2 regions of the Bacillus sp. BSL6 genome follow, and region 2 is predicted to be linked to the other one. Evidence: a T-box and tRNA genes for the amino acid it is inferred to sense, from the RefSeq annotation. Region 2 holds a T-box; the other holds one or more tRNA genes.

Region 1 (10,375 bases), on a different contig from region 2:
CTGACGAGCTTTTTTACGTATAAAAGAAGGTTGCTCACAAATGTTGTGGGCAACCTTCTTTTTATTGTTCTTGTGTTTCTTTTTCTTTTTCTCGTTCAGCAGCCATTTCAGCAGCAATTACGTCGATTTCTTTTTTCAGTTCTTCTACCATTATTTCTTCTGGTACTTTACGAACGACTTGCCCTTTGCGGAATAATAGTCCTTCTCCGCGCGCGCCGGCAATACCGATATCAGCTTCACGAGCTTCACCAGGACCATTTACAGCGCAGCCAAGTACTGCAACCTTAATTGGTACTTGTAGTGTAGAAATGTACTCTTCCACTTCGTTAGCGATGCTAATTAAATCAATTTCAATACGACCGCAAGTTGGACAAGAAATAAGTGTTGCTGCATTAGATGCAAGGCCGAATGACTTTAATAGTTCACGCGCAACTTTTACTTCTTCAACTGGGTCAGCACTTAATGAAATACGTAGTGTATTTCCGATGCCTTTACTTAAGATTGCTCCAAGACCAGCGGCACTTTTTACAGTTCCGGCAAATAACGTTCCAGATTCTGTGATACCTAAATGTAGTGGATAATCAAAAGCACGTGCAGCTTTTTCGTATGCTTCAATTGCCAAGTTAACATCAGAGGCTTTCATAGATACGATAATATCATGGAAATCTAAGTCCTCTAAAATTTTAATGTGATGCAGGGCGCTCTCAACCATACCATCTGCAGTTGGGTATCCGTACTTTTCTAAAATGTGACGCTCTAATGAACCTGCGTTTACACCGATACGGATTGGAATACCACGTTCTTTTGCTGCATTTACAACAGCTTCTACTTTATGGCGACGACCAATGTTACCTGGATTGATACGTACTTTATCAATGCCGCCTTCAATTGCTTTTAAAGCAAGGCGATAATCAAAATGAATATCAGCAACAAGTGGAATGTTGATTTGTTTTTTAATATCAGCAATAGCATTTGCTGCGCGTTCGTCTGGAACAGCAACACGCACGACTTGGCAGCCAGCTTCTTCTAAACGTTTAATTTCAGCAACTGTTGCTTCAACATCATGTGTTTTTGTTGTTGTCATACTTTGTATAATTAATTCATTATTACCGCCAATTGTTAAATTACCGACTTTAACTGGACGTGTTTTTGTACGATGAGTCATTTCATTCACGAATAGATCGCTCTCCTTATAAAAGAAGTTTCTTATTTAGTCCCTTATATCAATGATAGTATACGTGATACAGGGCTATAGAAACCGAAGTGCTCGGTTTCACTTTTACTATTGTATCAGCGCCTTTATGTAATTGACAAGGATTAAGTGATTGCTTATTGATATAACGGGAATTTATAAGACTTTCCAAGTTGTATTTTTGTAGCAGGTGTATTTTTATTTAATTGTTTAAAATCATCAATTACTTTTTCGATAGAAGGAATTTTCTTCTTATTAATCGCTTCTGTAATGGAAAGAACCGTATCACCTGTTTTGACTTCAATTGTTTTATAAGTGACATCTGTTTCTTTTTCCGCTTTGTTTTCTTTCTTTTGTTTTGTATTTGTACTTTCTTGTTTTATCGTTTCGGCCGCATTTGTCTTTTTATATGAACTTAACATCGGTAAAGTGCCGATTTTTATATCGTAATAAAATATATAACCAAGAACAAGCACGAATAAGAATATACCTAATCTCTTCATATTCTTCACTCCTTTGCTAGGAATATATGCTTGTCCAAAAAAAAAATGCCTATTTAGGCATTTTTTTCGTTCGGTTTTGGAACTTCTTTAATTGTTAAGTATAGAACAATTAAAACAACTGCGATATAAATGAATGTTGAGCCAGGTACAACAATTTTGAATAAATCCATAATCATAAAGAAGATGGTTGGAATTGTGTAGCTGTAGGCAGTTAACGTCCATACTTGCTTATAAGATAATTTACGTTGACCACTCATAGCAGAACCGATAAACGCAAGTAAAGTAATTCCTAAGAAAGTAATGAACAATTGGAATAGATATACTAACACTCCGATAACAGCTAGTAAAATTGGATAAATACTATCGAATACAGAAATGAAATCTTGCAAATCTTTTTTCTCAAGAGATGTCCCTAATAAATCATTGTAGGAGTATGTTTGCGTCTGGCCATTTCCTATAGAAACTACTTTATCTTTTAAAATAAATAAACCAGTTTTATTTTGATACTTTTCGATATCTGTTGTATTTGGATCAAATACGAAAAGAGCATCTCCCTCTTCTTTTTGAATAGGTTCTTCAATATCAGCTTTTAGTTCACCATTTTCGATTTTAAAATCAGGTAAATCTTTTTCAATTGCTTGATTTACCATAGTAACACTATCTTGGATAAAGCTACCGTAAAAGAATGTTCTTGGAATAGTAGTGATTAGACAAAGTAGCATAATATACAAAATGGTTTTTCCGATTTTTTGAAAACGGAATAGCGCCATATCTTTAGGCGAATATACGCTTTTGACTAATTGGGTAAATATGGACATAGATTCACTTCCTTTATGTATGTATAAAATCATTGTAACGTAGGAATCTAGGGAATCTCAAGATATATTATATTTACATATAGTAGAGATAACTAAATTTCTTTTTATTAATTTTCTTCTTTTAAATGAGAAAAATACAATTGACAGTTTTCTTTTCTATATGGTAAATTTATCTTACATTTCTTAAAGGGTATATCCGATAGGAATTCCTTTATTTGATGTATTATTACATACATAATTTTGGACCCTTAGCTCAGCTGGTTAGAGCAGACGGCTCATAACCGTCCGGTCGTAGGTTCGAGTCCTACAGGGTCCATATCCATTTCACATGTTTATTATGTCAGTAGGAAGCTTCCTTGTAGAAGGGAGCTTTTTTTATGAAATATATGAGCATTTTAATTGAAAAGAAGTGGGAATTTTGCTACTTTAATGATAGCAAGACAATGTGATTTATTTGTTTGCACCCTATGGCAATTAGGGTAGAATGTAGTTGTATGTCACTTAAGTGGCAATACATAAACTGGGAGGAATATAACAATGGCAAAACACGAATTACCAAATTTACCTTATGCGTATGATGCTTTAGAGCCTCACTTTGACAAAGAAACAATGAACATCCATCATACAAAACACCATAACACGTACATCACAAACTTAAACGCTGCTTTAGAAGGTCATGCAGAATTAGCTGACAAAAGCGTAGAAGAATTAGTTGCAAACTTAAACGAAGTACCAGAAGCAATCCGTACAGCAGTACGTAACAATGGTGGCGGACATGCTAACCACACATTCTTCTGGACAATCTTATCTCCAAACGGCGGCGGACAACCAGTAGGCGAACTTGCAACTGCAATTGAAGCGAAATTCGGTAGGTTCGATGCATTCAAAGAAGAATTCGCAAAAGCTGGCGCAACTCGCTTCGGTTCTGGTTGGGCTTGGTTAGTAGTAAATAATGGTGAGTTAGAAGTAACAAGCACGCCAAACCAAGATTCTCCTCTAACTGAAGGTAAAACTCCAGTTATCGGTTTAGATGTTTGGGAACATGCTTACTACTTAAATTATCAAAACCGTCGTCCAGACTACATCGGTGCATTCTGGAACGTTGTAGATTGGAACGCTGCTGAAAAACGTTACCAAGAAGCAAAATAATTGTAATAACGATAGAAAAAGCTAGGAGAATGCTCCTAGCTTTTTTCTATGCTTTCCTTTTACATAATTGAGCTTGTCTTTGGAAGACTAGAACATGAAGTAAAGGAGAGTTGTGTATGAAGTGGAAACATATAATTGGTGACGTTGAAGTGAATCGGGATTTAGTGTTATTACTCCTTATTGGAGGTTTATACACGCTCGCAATTTCTTTATCGAATACGTTTGTTAACATTTATTTATGGAAACAAACACAAAATTATGTGAATCTCGGCTTGTATAATTTGGCCAGCGTTGTATTGCAGCCCCTCACATTTCTTATAGGTGGGAAATTAGCGAAGCGTATTGATCGCTCGATCCTGTTACGAATAGGCGTAGGCACGTTAGCGATTTTTTTTATCGTTGTTTTAGTAGCGGGGAAAAGCGCTTCTCACTATATTTTATTAATGGGGGCTCTTTTAGGAGTCGGATATGGTTTTTACTGGCTCGCGTTTAACTTATTAACATTTGAGATTACAGAACCAGAAACAAGAGATTTCTTTAACGGGTTTCTTGGGCTTCTTACATCCTTCTCTGGCATGATTGGACCGATAGCAGCTGGATACACAATTTCACGTATGGAGAAGTGGAGTGGTTATACGGTCATATTCTTTCTCTCGTTATTGTTATTTGCAATTGCTGTCGTTTTAAGCTTTTTTGTATCTAAGAGAGAATGTGAAGGTCGTTATGAGGTTACACAAGTTTTGAAAGAGCGACGGATTGATAAAAATTGGGGGAGAATTACACGTGCTCATTTTTTCCAAGGATTGAGAGAGGGGACATTCATTTTTGTTATTTCAGTATACGTGTACTTAGCAACCGATAGTGAGCTTGCATTAGGGAAATATAGCTTAGTAAATTCTGCTGTATCATTTGTATGTTACTATTTAGTTGCTCGTATGTTAAAGAAAGAGTGGCGAAAAAAAGCAATTTTACTTGGAGGCATTATTTTATATGCTGTCGTATTTTTAGTTATATTCAATGTTACATACACAAAATTACTTATTTATGCAGCATGCATTGCGATTGCATACCCTATTTTACTCGTTCCATATGGATCGATGACATATGATGTAATTGGTAGAGCGAAAAATGCGAGAGAGTGGCGTGTAGAGTATGTTGTTGTCCGAGAATTATGGTTAAATGCCGGGAGAATTTGTTCAGTTTTAAGTTTTTTATGTGCTGTATTATTCTTTCCGCCTGAAAAGAGTTTACCTGTCTTACTATGTATTTTAGGTGCTGGACATTTTCTTATTTATTTTGCAGTTAAAAATGTCAAATATGATGAAGGAAATGCAGGGAACACAAGTGTCGTAGCGCAAGGAACCACGCAGAATCAAACAGAACCAGAAGGTTAACTTATCGTTTGTTTTATGCTAGAATAGAAAAAGATGTAAGACAGCAGTGAGGACACCTGTATGAAGGTGTCCCTTTCAAATTACATAGCTGTTGGTAGAGGGGGTTTGTATGGGCAAGAAGCAGAAACAACAAAAGAAAAAGACTCACGTTCCTTTTCGGTTAAACGTGCTGTTTTTCTGCGTGTTTTTAATGTTCTCCGCGGTTATTGTAAGGCTTGGTTATGTACAAATTGTTCGCGGTGAGGAATATAAGAATGAAGTGGAGAGGAAAGAAAACTCGACGATAAGTAATCCTGTACCACGTGGGAAAATATTTGACCGTTATGGGCGAGCTGTAGTAGATAATGCAGCTGTACGTACGATTACATTTACAAAAATGAAAGGATCAACTGCAGAGGCTCGCTTAGAAACAGCGAAAAGATTAGCAGATTTGATTGAAGTACCGACAGATAAATTAACAGATCGCGATAAAAAAGATTATTGGCTTGCTATTCATAAAGAAGAAGCGCAAGAAAAAATTACGAAAAAAGATCGTCAAGAGCTTAAAGATAAAAAAATTGACGATAAAGAATTAGATGAGCGTCAACGAAATCGCGTGACGGAAGAAGAAGTGAATCAATTATCCGCAAAAGATTTAGAAGTGCTAGCGATTAAAAGCAAAATGGACGGCGGATATGCGATGACGCCACAAGTCATTAAAAAGGATGCTACAGAACAAGAATATGCGATTATTAGTGAAAATCTAGCAACATTACCAGGGGTAGATACGAATGTCGATTGGGATCGAAAGTATGTTTATGATGATTTATTCCGAAGTGTACTTGGCGGCGTGTCAACGTCTGATGAAGGTTTACCGAGAGAAAGACTAGATTACTATCTTGTTCGTGATTATAATCGAAATGACCGCGTAGGGAAAAGTTATCTTGAGCAGCAATATGAAGATAGTTTGCACGGTAATAAAGCGGAAGTGAGAAATATTACAGATAAAAACGGTAATATTTTAGAAACGATTAATGTATCAAAAGGGCAAAGTGGTAACAATCTGAATTTAACAATTGATATGGAATTACAAAAGCGTGTAGAAGAAATTATCACGAAAAATTTATTGAGATATAAAGGGGGACAACCTCTTTTAGATCGCGCATTCGTTGTAATGATGAATCCAAAAAATGGTGAAGTTTTATCTATGGCAGGGAAACAGTTAGTGGAAGAAAATGGCGAAACGAAAGTGCAAGATTTCGCATTAGGAACGATGACAAGTTCTTATCCGATGGGATCAACTGTAAAAGGTGCGACAGTACTTACAGGATATCAAACAAAAGCGATTCAACCGGGTTCCTACCAACTGGATGAACCAATCGTATTGAAAGGAACGCCGAAAAAATCTTCTTGGAAGACGATGGGATCTATTAATGATCTGACAGCATTAAAAATGTCTTCTAACGTATATATGTTTAAAACAGCGATGAATATCGCAGGTGTTCAATATGTGAGAGGTGGTACGTTAGATATACCACAAAAAGCATTTGATACGATGCGCTATTATTTCGGACAGTTTGGACTTGGTGTAAAAACAGGTATCGATTTACCAAACGAATCTGCGGGTCAAATAGGTAGAGGAAATCAGCCTGGTTTCTTATTAGATTTATCAATTGGACAGTATGACACATATACGCCACTTCAATTAGCACAATATGTTTCAACAATTGCAAATGGTGGTTACCGTATGCAGCCGCAAGTTGTAAAAGAAATTCGTCAACCGGAAGCGAAACAAGGCGAAGTTGGAAAAGTCGTTCACTCAATGGAACCAAAAGTACTAAACCGTATTGATATGCCTGAATCACAAATTAAACGTGTTCAGGAAGGATTTAGACAAGTATTTAATGAGTCTGGTGGTACAGCTGCGAAATACTTTACAGGCGCATCATATAAAGCTGCTGGTAAAACAGGTACAGCTCAAACTGTGTATGGCGGAGATAAAGAGATTGGTAGAAAAGCAAACGGTGAGCGTAAAGAAACATATAACTTAACATTAGTAGGTTATGCGCCACTTGAAGACCCTGAAGTAGCATTTTCTGTTGTTGTACCTTGGGTAGATGATAAATCAGGTATTAACGGATATATTAGTCGTGACATTATGGACGCGTACTTTGATTTGAAAAAGGTAGAAAATGGCGAAGCTACACAAGAGGAAATAGATAAGAAAAATAAAAAGCAAGATGATGAATAAAAAAGTTGTAAAAAAAGCACACTATCTGAAAAGATAGTGTGCTTTTTTTTTTGATTCATGCATACGTTTTAATAAAGTGGACAAGCAGATCATATCGGAATTTTAAGGGGCCTCGCAAATAATACGTATGCATTCACTATGGAAGTTATGGACCAATCCTCAGTGAAGATGAACAGTGGCTACGGATTAATAATTTACCTAATGTTGATTCTTGTGGAACTTTACAAAACTTTTACAAACAATTAAAACCGAATTAATAGTTTAGCAGTATTCTTATATCTGTAATCCTGTTATTTCCGGTTACTTCTAGGAGGAAGAACACGTGAAATGGATAAGTGCATCAATTAAAGTTTTCATACTGTCGACATGTTTCTTTTATGTTGGCACGTCTACTGCATTTGCTGTGAATGAAATGGGAGAAGTGAGAGTTGATGGATCCTCAACGGTTTTTCCTATTATAGAAGCAGTAGCGGAGGAATATACAAAGGTGCATCCGAACGTGAAAATTTCCATCAGTGTTTCTGGAACAGGAGGAGGATTTAATCGTTTCAGTAAAGGAGAAGTAGATATAAATAATGCTTCGAGAGTAATGAAACAAGTGGAAGAAAATGAAATGAAGAAAAACTCCATTCAGTTTACACCGTTTGAAGTCGCTTATGACGGCCTTACGATCGTTGTGAATCGTCAAAATACTTGGGTAGATAATATGACGGTAGACGAGTTACGTCTATTATGGAGTGAAGATGAAAGTGAAAAGCGATGGTCACAAATTCATTCATCATGGCCACGTGAACAGGTAAAGTTTTATGCGCCAGGTGTAGACTCTGGTACGTATGATTATTTTCAAAATGTCATCTTACAAAAAAGTCGCATTGTAAAAAAAGTCTCTTTGTCTGAAGATGATCAAGTTATTATGCAAGGGGTAATGAATGATAAAAATGCCATTGCTTTTGTAGGATATGCTTATTATATGGCCAATCGAGATAAGGTGAGAGCAATAAAAGTGAATGGTGTACTTCCGACGAAAGATACCATCCAATCAGGTGAGTATAAGCCGTTATCTAGGTCGCTATTTGCTTATGTGAATCATGCATCTATCCGAAATAAAATGAATGTAGCAAATTATATTGAGTTTATGATTCAGCATGTTGGTAATCTTGCTGAAGAGGTTGGATATGTAAAATTACCAAAAGAAAAATACAATGAACAACTGCGGATGTTAACAGAAATAAAAAGGTAATGTCAGGGTGGAAAGGAGTTTTCATCTTTGGCTTATAATGACAAAAGTCAAATTACATTTTCTGTACAACATTTGATTGAAAGAAATACAAAACATAGAAAAAAAACGCAGCGAATCAATCGAATTGTTCCATTATTACTAAAAATAATTGCTAGCGTGTCTATTGCGACGACACTTGGAATTATTTTTACGCTTTCTAATGAAACAATAATGTTTTTTAAAAAAATATCATTGCTCTCCTTTTTGACAGAGAAAGAATGGTTACCTTTTTTTGAAAATCCTAAATTCGGTATATTACCACTTATATGTGGAACGGTACTTGTAACAGCAATCGCTATGTGCGTAGCAGTTCCTATCGGTTTAGCGTGTGCCGTATTTTTAAGTGAATATGCTTCAAACAGTGTAAGGAAAGTATTAAAACCGATGTTAGAACTATTAGCAGGTATCCCGACAATTGTATATGGCTTTTTTGCATTAACAGTTGTTACACCGCTTTTACAACGGATTATACCTGATTTACAGTTTTTTAATGCGATTAGTCCAGGTATTGTTATTGGCTTTATGATGATACCTACAATTGCATCTCTGTCTGAAGATGCAATGAGAGCTGTAGCAAAAGGAACGAAAGAAGCTTCGTTGGCACTTGGAGCAACTCGGTTTGAGATGGTAAAACAAGTCGTGTTTCCTTCAGCTTTCGCAGGGATTATGGCAGCGATTATATTAGCTGCTTCAAGAGCAATCGGTGAAACGATGATCGTTGTAATTGCAGCAGGGTCCACACCGAACGTATCTCTCGATCCGACACACTCTATTCAAACGTTAACAGCTTATATTGTGCAAGTGAGTTTAGGTGATGCTCCGCATGGAACAATTACTTATTACAGCATGTACGCTGTAGGCGCAACGTTATTCTTGTTTACTTTTATAATGAACATCATTTCGCAGTTTATTATGCGCCGCTTTAGGAGGGTGACATAATATGCGCATGTTGAATCATAAAAAAATACAAGAAAATATGGCATCACGTTTTTTAAAAGATCGAATTTACAAATTGTTATTTTATATGGCAATTTTGTTTTCAATAGTAATCCTGCTTATTTTGCTTTTTCAAATTTTTGAAAAAGGTGTCAGTTACCTTTCGTTAGATTTCTTTACAAACTTCGCTTCGCGTAATCCGAAAGAAGCTGGGATTGCTGCAGCTTTGTCAGGAACAATATTATTTATGAGTATTGTTATACCACTCTCCTTTATATTTGGGGTCGGAACTGCTCTTTATTTAGAGCAATATGCGAAGGAATCTATATTTAAAAAGGTAATAGAAATTAATAATCAAACGTTAGCGGGAGTACCTTCCGTCGTATTTGGATTACTCGGCTTAACCATTTTTGTATACGCTCTTCACTTAGGTGAGAGTATTATTGCAGCGGCACTGACGATGAGCTTACTCGTCTTACCGACAGTTGTTGTAGCGAGTCAAGAAGCGATACGATCTGTACCGAGGTCATTATTAGAAGCTTCTTACGGGTTAGGTGCTACGAAGTGGCAAACGATGTATCAAGTTGTATTGCCATATGCGTTCCCAGGAATTATAACAGGTTGTACGTTAGCGATATCAAGAGCGATTGGAGAAGCGGCACCGTTATTAGTTATCGGGGCACTTGCATTTGCAAATTATGTTCCGTTTAGTATGTTTGATAGATTTACAGTTTTACCAATTCAAATTTTTAATTGGATGAGTAGACCACAGGAAGAATTTCAGTATGTAGCAGCTGCTGGGATGATTGTTTTGTTAGGTTTGTTGCTCTTGATCAATATAGTTGTTCTATGGTTACGAAATCGAAAATAAGTT
Region 2 (10,375 bases):
CCGCCATATAAAAGAGCATCCGCTTGCTTAATTGCTTTTGCTCCATCACTGAATTTAGAGTTTGGTGTTAACGACCAGTGCGATTGTAAAATAATTTTCGTTGCTACATCACGACCAAATGCTTGCGCCATCTCATATTGTCCTTGAGCCCAAATTTCTCCATCATCATGTACTTCATTCGTAATATCTTTCGGATACACTTTATTATTATCTAATCGGCGTAAGCACGTCGGATCTGAACTAGAATAAGCAGTCGCATCCCATTCTCCAACACATGCTTTTCCGTAGCCTGTTGTCGATACTGCATCTTCATACGTAGCACCTAAGAAATCACCAAACCCTTCTCCCATCGCTCCACCTTCTGCAGAACTACCGAAGCCAGGAACTTGGTTATCTTGAATTGAATGTCCATATTCATGTGCGATAATACCAGCATCTTCTGCATCATCTACTCCACCAGTACCAAATGTTAAAGCTTTCGTTGTCGGAGAATAAAACGAGTTGTCCGCCGTTGTTCCATTCACATTCACTTTAATAGAGCGATTATTAATATTTTTAAAACCTAGACTTTGAATGTAACGTTGTAAAGTATCGATATGATAATACGACATCACATCTTCAAAGCTATCATTTGCACGTGTATAGTTAAATTGTAAGTTTGTAGATTTCGTTTTTGCTTTTGAAGAAATCGTTACATACTCTCCAATTAAAAATCCTGTCCCATCTAAACCTTTTAACGTAACAGTCTTTAATTGGTTCGTTAATGCTGTTGAATCTGCATCATTGTTATCTTTTAAACCTACTTTACTACCGCTAGATACGACTGGATTAGGTAAAAATACTTTTCCTGATCCTTCTGCTTTACGGTTTATATCAACTTTTTTAATTAACTTCCCATTTTCTGCATCAATAAATGTTTCCCATGCACCAAACGGATTATTAGAATGGACTACAACTTTATATACTGGACGAGCAATTCCTTCTTCCACAATATATCCGAATTCTTTCTCTGTAGGAGCCCATAAGTTTTGCTCACTTGCTTCTCCAACATACGCCATTGATTTTTGTATTGCATCTTTTTCACTAATTTTTGTCGTTACTTCCTTCACACCTTTAACAGATTGATAATCAGAAACAGCAAGTACTCCCTTTCCCTCTCCGTTAAGAGTAACTGTTATTTGTTTTGAAAATACAGGTGCACCATTAACCACTTGTTGGAACCTAACATATGAAGCTACTGACGTTTCTGTTGTAGAAATATATTGTAAGTCTGAAAGGTCTGGCTTTAATCCGTACTGATTGGCATTCCCTTTTAAATATTCAATAGCTTTTTTCTGTGGCGAATAAGCTTCCACCTTTACTTGTTTCTTTGTCTCTACTGCAGAAACAGTAGAAAGCGTTCCCATTACTAATGGCACAGTCATCGCCATTGCCACCATTTTTTTATTAAACATAGAACCACTCCCCCTAATAAAGTAGCTCAACCTTTTCCCATTCCCACTAGGCAATCATTCTTTACAAAATGGATGGATAAAAATTGAATCTACGTTTAATTCTCTATAAACAATTCTATTACCTTTCCATTTAGGGTGAGTGAAAGTTTCTCAATATTTATGTGTAAAGTGAAAACAATACTGTAGAAATATACTTCTACAGTATTGTTTTTGATAAGATATGTGCTAGAGGTTCTATCGAATGGATTATGCGGAAAATAACCGGATACATTTCCAGCACACAAAAAGGAAGTTGGAATCATTCCAACTTCCTTTTCTTTAATTAGCTGAACTTAATTTAATGCGGACTTTTGTCTCACCTAAAGAAAGTTCATCGTCTTCATTCGTTAAGTGACCAAATGTAAATTGTTTAACGAGTAAGTTTTCTTCCAACAACTCTTTATGATTCGTTAACGTTTGCTGTAGCTCTTCCTCTGTATCAAGAATAACATCCACTCGTAAATTTACTGGTAAATTCAACTGCTTACGATATTCTTGAACGGCGCGAATAAACTCACGTGCTACTCCTTCTTGTAACAATTCTTCCGTTACATTCGTATCTAACATAACTGTATATTGTCCGTTAGTTGTATTAGAGAATCCAGATTTCGCAACTTTCTCTACTAATACATCTTCAGTCGTTACAACTACTTCTTCTCCTGATGCTGCTTCGTAAACCGCTCTTTCTGTAGAGACAAAGTTTTGTACCTCGTCTTGTGATAATTGTTTTAACCAGCCATTTACTGCATTTACATTCTTACCAAACTTCGGTCCTGCCGTTTTAAAGTTCAGCTTTAATTGATATGATGTGTATTTCGTTTCATCGAGTTCAACATGGAACGCCTTCACATTTAACTCATCCATGACGATATCACGATAAGATTCCCAGTCCATATCACTTTCATTATGCTCAAGTAGTACAAGTTCCGCTAACGGCTGTTTTACTTTTAAAGAATGCTGATTACGGTTACTTCTTCCAAGTTCAACAACTTGTAAAACTGCATCCATCTCTGTTTCTAATTTCGGCTGAAGTAGTGATTCATTTACAATTGGATAATCCTCTAAATGAACGCTACTTTCAGTTAAATTCAAATGAATATCTTCAGCGACAAACGGTGTAAACGGTGCGATTAATTTACTAATTGTCACAAGCACTTCGTGAAGTGTCTCATACGCAGCTGCTTTTTCAGCATTCATACCAGATTCCCAGAAACGATTACGTGATCGTCTTACGTACCAGTTACTTACTTCATCTACAAGTGCCGCAATTTCACGAGCCGCATTCGTAAATTGATAATCATCAAGTGCTGTTCTCACTTTTTTCGTTGTACTATGCAATCTTGATAATACCCATTCATCCAATTTCGTCCGCTTTACGTCATATGTTTCATTCGGATTATACTCATCTAAATTTGCATATAAAACGTAGAAGCTATACACATTGACTAACGTATCTACAAATTTAGATTTCGCTTCCAGTACTGTTCTTTCAGAAAAACGTTTCGCATTCCACGGAGCACTATCAACAAGTAGAGCCCATCTTAAAGCATCTGCACCAAACTGATTTACTAAATCAACTGGATCTAGTGCATTCCCTTTACTTTTAGACATTTTCTGTCCTTCTTCGTCTAATACATGCCCTAGTGATAACACTCGTTTATAAGGCACTTTTCCTGTATATAGTGCTGATACTGCTAATAAACTATAAAACCAGCCACGTGTTTGATCAATACCTTCTGCAATTACATCTGCTGGAAACTGTTCTTCAAATAACTCTTTATTTTCAAATGGATAATGATATTGCGCAAATGGCATGGAACCACTATCAAACCAAACATCAATTACTTCTGGTGTACGATTCATCGCACTTCCGCATTTTTCGCAGTTAACTTGCACTTCATCTACATACGGCTTGTGCAATTCTAAATCTTCAGGTGTTTCTTTCGTACTATGCTTTCTTAAATCACCAATGCTTTTCGGTGCGAATTGATGATCGCAACTTTCACATTCCCATACGTTTAATGGTGTTCCCCAATATCTATTTCGGCTAATATTCCAGTCCACCATATTTTCTAAAAACTTACCAAAGCGTCCATGTTTCATATGGTCTGGATACCAAGTAACAGAATCGTTATTTTGTAAAAATGTATCTTTAATTGCAGTTGTTCGGATTAACCAACTCTCTCCTGCATAATAAAGAAGTGGTGAATCACAGCGCCAGCAATGTGGGTAACTATGTTCATACTTTTCTTTATGGTATAGTAAGCCTTCCTTCGCTAAATAACGAACGATATCCACGTCACAATCTTTTACAAATTTCCCTTTCAAAAATGGTACTGCTTCTGTATACTCACCTTTCTCATCTACAACATGCAAGAATGACAACCCTGCACTTTGAACGACTCTATAATCGTCCTCCCCATATGCTGGAGCGATATGAACGAGTCCTGTACCACTATCTGCCGTTACAAAATCTGCTGCGATAACGTGGTAGCCATTTGTAACTTCGTTCATTGGAAATGGCGGCATATAAGATGTGCTTACTAATTCTTCTCCTTTATGAACAGATAATACTTCATAGTTTTCTTTTAATACATCTCGTACACGTTCTTTCGCAACAATGTATACATGACCTTCTTGTTTCGCTTTCACGTATTCCATATTTGGATGTACAGCGAGCGCGACATTTGCTGGAAGTGTCCAAGGTGTTGTTGTCCAACCTAGGAAATATTCATTTTCACTATCTTTCACTTTAAACTTAACGGTTGCACTTAAATCTTTTACTGTTTTATACCCTTGTGCAACCTCATGTGAACTTAGTGAAGTTTGACAGCTTGGGCAGTATGGTGAAACTCTATGTCCTTTATACAATAAACCTTTTTCATGAATCGTCCCTAAAATATGCCATACACTTTCGATATATGGATTCTCTAACGTAACGTATGGATCATCCATATCGACCCAATAACCGATGCTTTCAGTGAATTCACGCCACTGCTTCTCATATGTGAATACACTCTCTTTACACTTCTGAATAAAAGGCTCAATTCCATACTCTTCGATTTCATGTTTACCAGAAATACCAAGTTGTTTCTCAACACCTAATTCTACAGGTAAACCGTGTGTATCCCATCCCGCTTTTCTTAACACTTTATAACCAGACATCGTTTTATATCTTGCTACTACATCTTTAATTGTTCGTCCAAGTGCATGACCTACATGCGGTAGTCCGTTCGCCGTTGGTGGTCCTTCATAAAACACAAAAGATTGTGCGCCTTCTCGATTCTGAATTGATTGCTCGAAAATACTTTGCTCGTTCCACTGTTTACGAATACGTGTTTCTCTCCCTACAGCTGACTCTTTTACATCTACTTTCTTCATCTACAATCACTCCTTTTTATGTTTTAAAGCACACAAAAAACCCGTCCCTATAAAGTAGGGACGGGTTTAACCGCGTTACCACCCTAATTCTATTAGCTCTTCACTAATAGCACTTAGCAACGTACGATCATACGTGTTCTTTGTAACGGTAGACATCCGTCCGGGCTTACTCATTTTCAGCCTCGGCTCCTCGGAGATGATTTTCAAATAACGTCTGCACACCGGCTTTCAGCAACATACCGGCTCTCTGGGGAACAGTACACTATTTTACTCTTTCTCGTCTTCAGATTTGTATACTTTGTTAAAAGCTATTTTATGGCATTTGGCAACTAATTGTCAACTAATTCGAAATATATTTTTATTTATATCCTTTTTTCCTTTTCTTATACAATTACTTTTCAAATTCTCGCAGTGCTGCTAAATTTTCATCATCCTCGATAAGTTCAGCGAAAAATCCCGACTCATCCTCACGAAGTACAATTTCAAGCTCTTCCTTCGCCTCTTTATTCCTGTTTAACTGTGCTAAATAACAAGCACGATCATATCTTGCTAACAAATCACTCGCATCCATTGTTACTACTTCATTTGTTATTTTTTCTGCCTTTATCGTTTGGCCAGCACCATGATATGAAGATGCTAAAGAAAGAAGAATTGCTGTTTCATTCGGATGATGGATAGAGGCATTTTCTAATACGTGAATTGCCTCTTCAAACCTCTCTTGACTTTGATATATTTCTCCTAAAGCAAGAAACGCTCTACTTACAAACGGTGTTTGCTCCGTTAATTGTAAGGTAATCTTTTCTGCTTTTCTTTCTTCTCCTGCTTTAAAGAATACTTGTGCCTGAAGAAAAAGAGTATCGTAATCATCTGGTAACTCTCGAACCATTTGCTTCGTTAATTCCATAGCATCTCTTAACATACCTTCTTCCTCGCACTCAACGAAAAGATTTACAAGTTGCTTCGCTACATCGTAATCCCATTTACTTTCTAATGATGTTTGCAATACATCTATCGCCTCTTTATACATCGCCACATTCTCGTAAAATAGTGCAAATCGCTGCGCTGCCATACTATTTTTTTGATTCAACTTTAATGAGATTTCATATAAATCAATGATTGTAGTAATAATCGAAATTTCTTTCGCACGGTTTTTCATGCGATAAAAAGCTCTTGTAATTATGGATTTCTTTGGCTGTTCATTTTGTTGACGTTCAATCCATCTTTCCGTCACCGCAGATGCTGCATACATAAATGCCATACTTCTTTCTGCCTTTTTCACTTTTAATATGTGAAGAAAATCTCGTATGTTAGACCATTTCTTATGTTGTTCTATCGCTTTTACATATACATCAAATATACGTTCATTATTTACATCTTTTTGTATAACCTTCATTGCAATTTCAATTGCTTTTGCATTTCTATTTTTCACTAATACTTTTGCATAATGATATAAAACTTCTGTATGCTCGCCATCTAATCTTAGTGCCTCTTCAATCTGCGCTTGTTCTTTATCTATTTCATCCATCGCTCCATACACGTATGCAATCGCATCTAATCGCCATATTTCAGGTACTTCGTCTGCTAATTGTTCTAGTTCAGTCAGCAACTCTTCCTGAAGATTCATCTCTACTGAAAGCTGTGCCAAATATTCCATATTAATATGCAACGGCTCTTCTTTCATCGCCTGAACCATATGACTTTGTTCTTTAGAACGATTTTCTTCTTTTTCGTATATTTCTGCAAGCTGTAAATGTACACCAATGAAATTCCCATCAAGCTCTAAACATCTTTCATACGCTTGTTTTGCTTCCGTTAATTGTCCTAATGCCATAAGTGTTTCACCAATTCGGTAATACGGTAATGCCGTTTCCTTTTGTTCTATCGCCTTATTATATCTTTTCATCGCTTGGCCATACTGTCCGATAGATTCATATAAAATACCTGTATAACAGCCATATTCACTTACGTCATTTCTTTCTTTTTGTAACGTTCTTAAGAATGCTATTCCTCGTTGTACAAATACGGTTCCTTTCATTCGATTCACATATTCATCTAACGCACTTGCTACATTATATTCGCTCTGCTTTATACCACTCTCTAACTTAGACAATGCTACTTTAAACCCTTCTTCACTTCCACCTAGTTCAACTTCAGCATCCCATAAAACCATTCCTGCATTCATAAGAAAATCTTGGCTCTTTTCAATTTGTTTTTCAATACTGAGAATATATTCTTTCGCTTCCTTATATTGTTCTCTTGCCATATAAACTTGCGTAAGTCCGAAGTGAGAATAAACATCATCATGATTTTCTTCCAAAGCACGAGTATACAATGTTTCTGCTTCTTCCAGACTATCATTTTGGAAATGGTAATCACCAAGTTTTACGTATAGAGGTGCCTTATCGTCACAATTCTCAATACCTTTTAATAAAATTTCTTTCGTACTTTCCTCATCCTTCAAATCAGATTCGTATATTTCTGCAAGTTTCGTATAAATGTATGGTGCATTACTATCCAAATAAATTGCTATTTTAAGCCCTTTTATCGCTAAATATAATTTCCCTAAATGATGCGCACATCTCGCTCGCTCATACCATACATGTGCTTCATTTTTATATTCTTTTAACAAATCATTAAAGATTTCATACGCTTCTTCATATCTTTCTAAATCTATTAATATTAACCCGTGATTCGTTAAAGTAAATCGTTCAGGGCTACGTTCCAAGGCGACTCGAGAAAACTGCAACGCCTTTTCAGATTGATCGATATACATATATGATAACGCAAGGAAACTCCAAGCAATCGGCTGATCCGCGTCTAATTGTAACGAGGAACGAAAACTTGAAATTGCTTCTAAATAACTTTCCTGCTCAAAAGCATACCTTCCGTTTATGAAATGATATAAGGCACGACTATTTTTCTTCTCAACACTCGCAAGCATGTGCCCAGCTTTTTCTAACTCTTCCAGGCGAATAAAGCACTGTGCACCATGTAATTTAACAAAATCTGAGTTAGGAAATTTCTCCATTAACTTTTCTATACAATATAAAATAAATTCTTTATCTACTTCAACATCTAAATGCTTAACCGTATATAACCACGTATTCGGATTATCACTTGTCTCTTTTAAAAACTGTACTAACTTATGAATCCCCTCTTTATCTTGTTCATCTAAATGATCCGTTAAAGAAAAAATTGATTTGAAATAAGTATTTTCTTCTTCATTTAAAAATGATAGTTGTTCCTTCTTTTCTTTTGGAACAAACGTAATCGCTAAACAACCTGTATAACGATATTTTTCTTGTAACTTACTATATTCCACAATAACTGGCTCTATAAAGTTCGGATCTTGAACATAAAAGGCCTGCAATGTATCATCATATCCAGATAGTACTTGTACATGTGAAGCATGCTCAATATCTATACTTAATAAAACAGGAATTCCTTCATCAATCAGTCTCTTATAATTCTCTTCATTACCTTTAAAATAACGATATTCATAACCTAATTCTTCTAAATAAGAAACGGTATCTGAAAACTTCGATCCTGTCATATCAAAAATAAACTCTGCTATTTCATCTTGTGTACGTTTTTCTCCCCAAATTTGCAACATCATTTCTAAACTTGTTGGTACGCAATAATTATCCTTTTGTACAATTGGAACGATTGGTAAGTGAACCTTTTTTCCATTTGGATTTTTTGCTAAATTATGATATAAAGACCCTTTTAAACTTTTTTCTTCTTGTAATAACTGTTGTAAATCTACAAGTTTATTCATTTTGTAAAGCGCTTCTGCACGTAAATGTACAAAATAAGCTTTATACGCATGATAAGGAAGCTGATTATTTATGTTATCTATTACCGCTAACATTTCTTCATACTTTCCTAAATCTAATAAATATTTTACCTTTTCAAAATGAAAATATGGTACTTGCGGGAACTTTACAATCGCATCATTAATTAGCTGTAATGCACGTTTTTGTTCTCCCTTATTCGCATATAACTGTGATAATAAATAGGTAGATAACTCTTCACAATCTTTATGCTGCATACCAGCTATAAATTGTTCTTCTGCTTTCTCCCATTCACCTGTATGCATATAGACGTATCCCCATTTATCAAACACGGCACGTTCACTGTACTCCTCTGCTTTTTGCATATAGATTAGCGCTTCTTCATTTCGTTTCATTTCTAAAAGACATCTTACTAACGTAAAATATGTTTTCGCTAAAAAATCGGCATCTATTTCTTCTTTATTGCTCTCTTCTAAAGCGTCTTTTAGCAACTGTTCTGCTTCAAGAATTTTCCGCTCATCAATTAACTCATCACAATATAAAGAGAGCGTTCTCATATTTAGGAATTTTTTATAAGCGTAGCGAATGAGGAATGAACTGTATTGGTGCATAAGCCCTTCATCAGTAAGGCGAATTAATATATCAAACTCCTTATGTGAAGGAATATTAGCAAGCCAATTCTTCACATAAGATAAAGTATTCTTTTCTTTTATATATGAAATTTCATTATTTATTTCCTGTAATCCCTCTATAAATCTCTTTTCTTTCAAACAAGCATCTAACTGCTTAAAATCTAGCATGTATTCACCTCGAATATTTATTTATACTGCTACTTGCTTAGATTTTACACATCATATTGTATGTATTCAACTAAAATCTCCTATAATGGATAGTATTATTTAATATTATTCAAATTTATAACAAAATATAGTAAAAATGATTGTTTCCCTCTGTATTTTGTTTGATTATATGGAATAACGTAACATGTGGGTCTTATTTTTATATAGCTGAAATCAGTACATGAAATTATATCGGCGATAATTCAAATATATCAGCGATTCTTAAAATATATCGGCGATTTTCTAGATATATCAGCGATTATACGGTGAATATCGACTTATCGACAAAAAAATACATACTTCGACACACAGCTATCTTTCAACATTCTACGTCACCAAATGTAATTTTCATATTCGGAGCATATACTAAAGAAGAATATAGATGAAATGCTTTAAAAAATCGTAGTTCAGCTTCATATTGAGCTAGCGCATCATCATATGTTAATCCTCTGTCTATTAAACGTCCTATAAATTGCTGTTTATCACCTGGATTCCCCGCAATCCCCTCTTCCTTTAATGAATGATACAACTTCGCTTTACCATTATGGGGCATATTAGAATCTAAAAAGTTCACTTTATCGCTTACTCTACATTCAATATTTTTCATGCCTAATTCACTTAAATATATCGGTATTTTCATGCCTATATTTCCATCTTTTCCGTTTCTCTGTGTGTCACTTTCAAATAACTTCTGCAAAGTGCCTAACCTAATAAATTCCGATTGATTCTCCCCATCTAAAAAGTATGAAGACATATTTGATATCCAATGTGGTTCAAAACAGATTATTTTTCCACCCTTTTTAACTGAATGCATCATTTTTTGTAGCATCGTTTTTGGTGAACTCATATGTAATAAGAAGGCATGACA

The links. The T-box of region 2 lies ahead of ileS (isoleucine--tRNA ligase). A T-box ahead of a tRNA ligase gene usually reads a tRNA of that ligase, here a tRNA-Ile.
Region 1: it has a tRNA-Ile gene. The T-box ahead of ileS (isoleucine--tRNA ligase) is inferred to sense a tRNA for this amino acid. The anticodon was not compared.

What each region holds. Positions count from the first base shown of each region.
Region 1 is NZ_JAVGCW010000001.1:563,533-573,907, forward strand. It holds gene ispG (flavodoxin-dependent (E)-4-hydroxy-3-methylbut-2-enyl-diphosphate synthase) at 62-1,165, opposite strand; gene RCJ96_RS03115 (hypothetical protein) at 1,330-1,695, opposite strand; gene RCJ96_RS03120 (DUF1189 domain-containing protein) at 1,749-2,513, opposite strand; tRNA gene RCJ96_RS03125 (tRNA-Ile) at 2,756-2,829, shown strand; gene sodA (superoxide dismutase [Mn]) at 3,051-3,662, shown strand; gene RCJ96_RS03135 (MFS transporter) at 3,779-5,056, shown strand; gene RCJ96_RS03140 (peptidoglycan D,D-transpeptidase FtsI family protein) at 5,166-7,286, shown strand; gene phoX (phosphate ABC transporter substrate-binding protein PhoX) at 7,609-8,526, shown strand; gene pstC (phosphate ABC transporter permease subunit PstC) at 8,554-9,504, shown strand; gene pstA (phosphate ABC transporter permease PstA) at 9,506-10,372, shown strand.
Region 2 is NZ_JAVGCW010000003.1:341,026-351,400, reverse strand. It holds gene RCJ96_RS12780 (M36 family metallopeptidase) at 1-1,454, opposite strand, end outside; gene ileS (isoleucine--tRNA ligase) at 1,773-4,874, opposite strand; T-box leader at 4,928-5,167, opposite strand; gene RCJ96_RS12770 (tetratricopeptide repeat protein) at 5,266-9,468, opposite strand; gene RCJ96_RS12765 (class I SAM-dependent methyltransferase) at 9,827-10,375, opposite strand, start outside.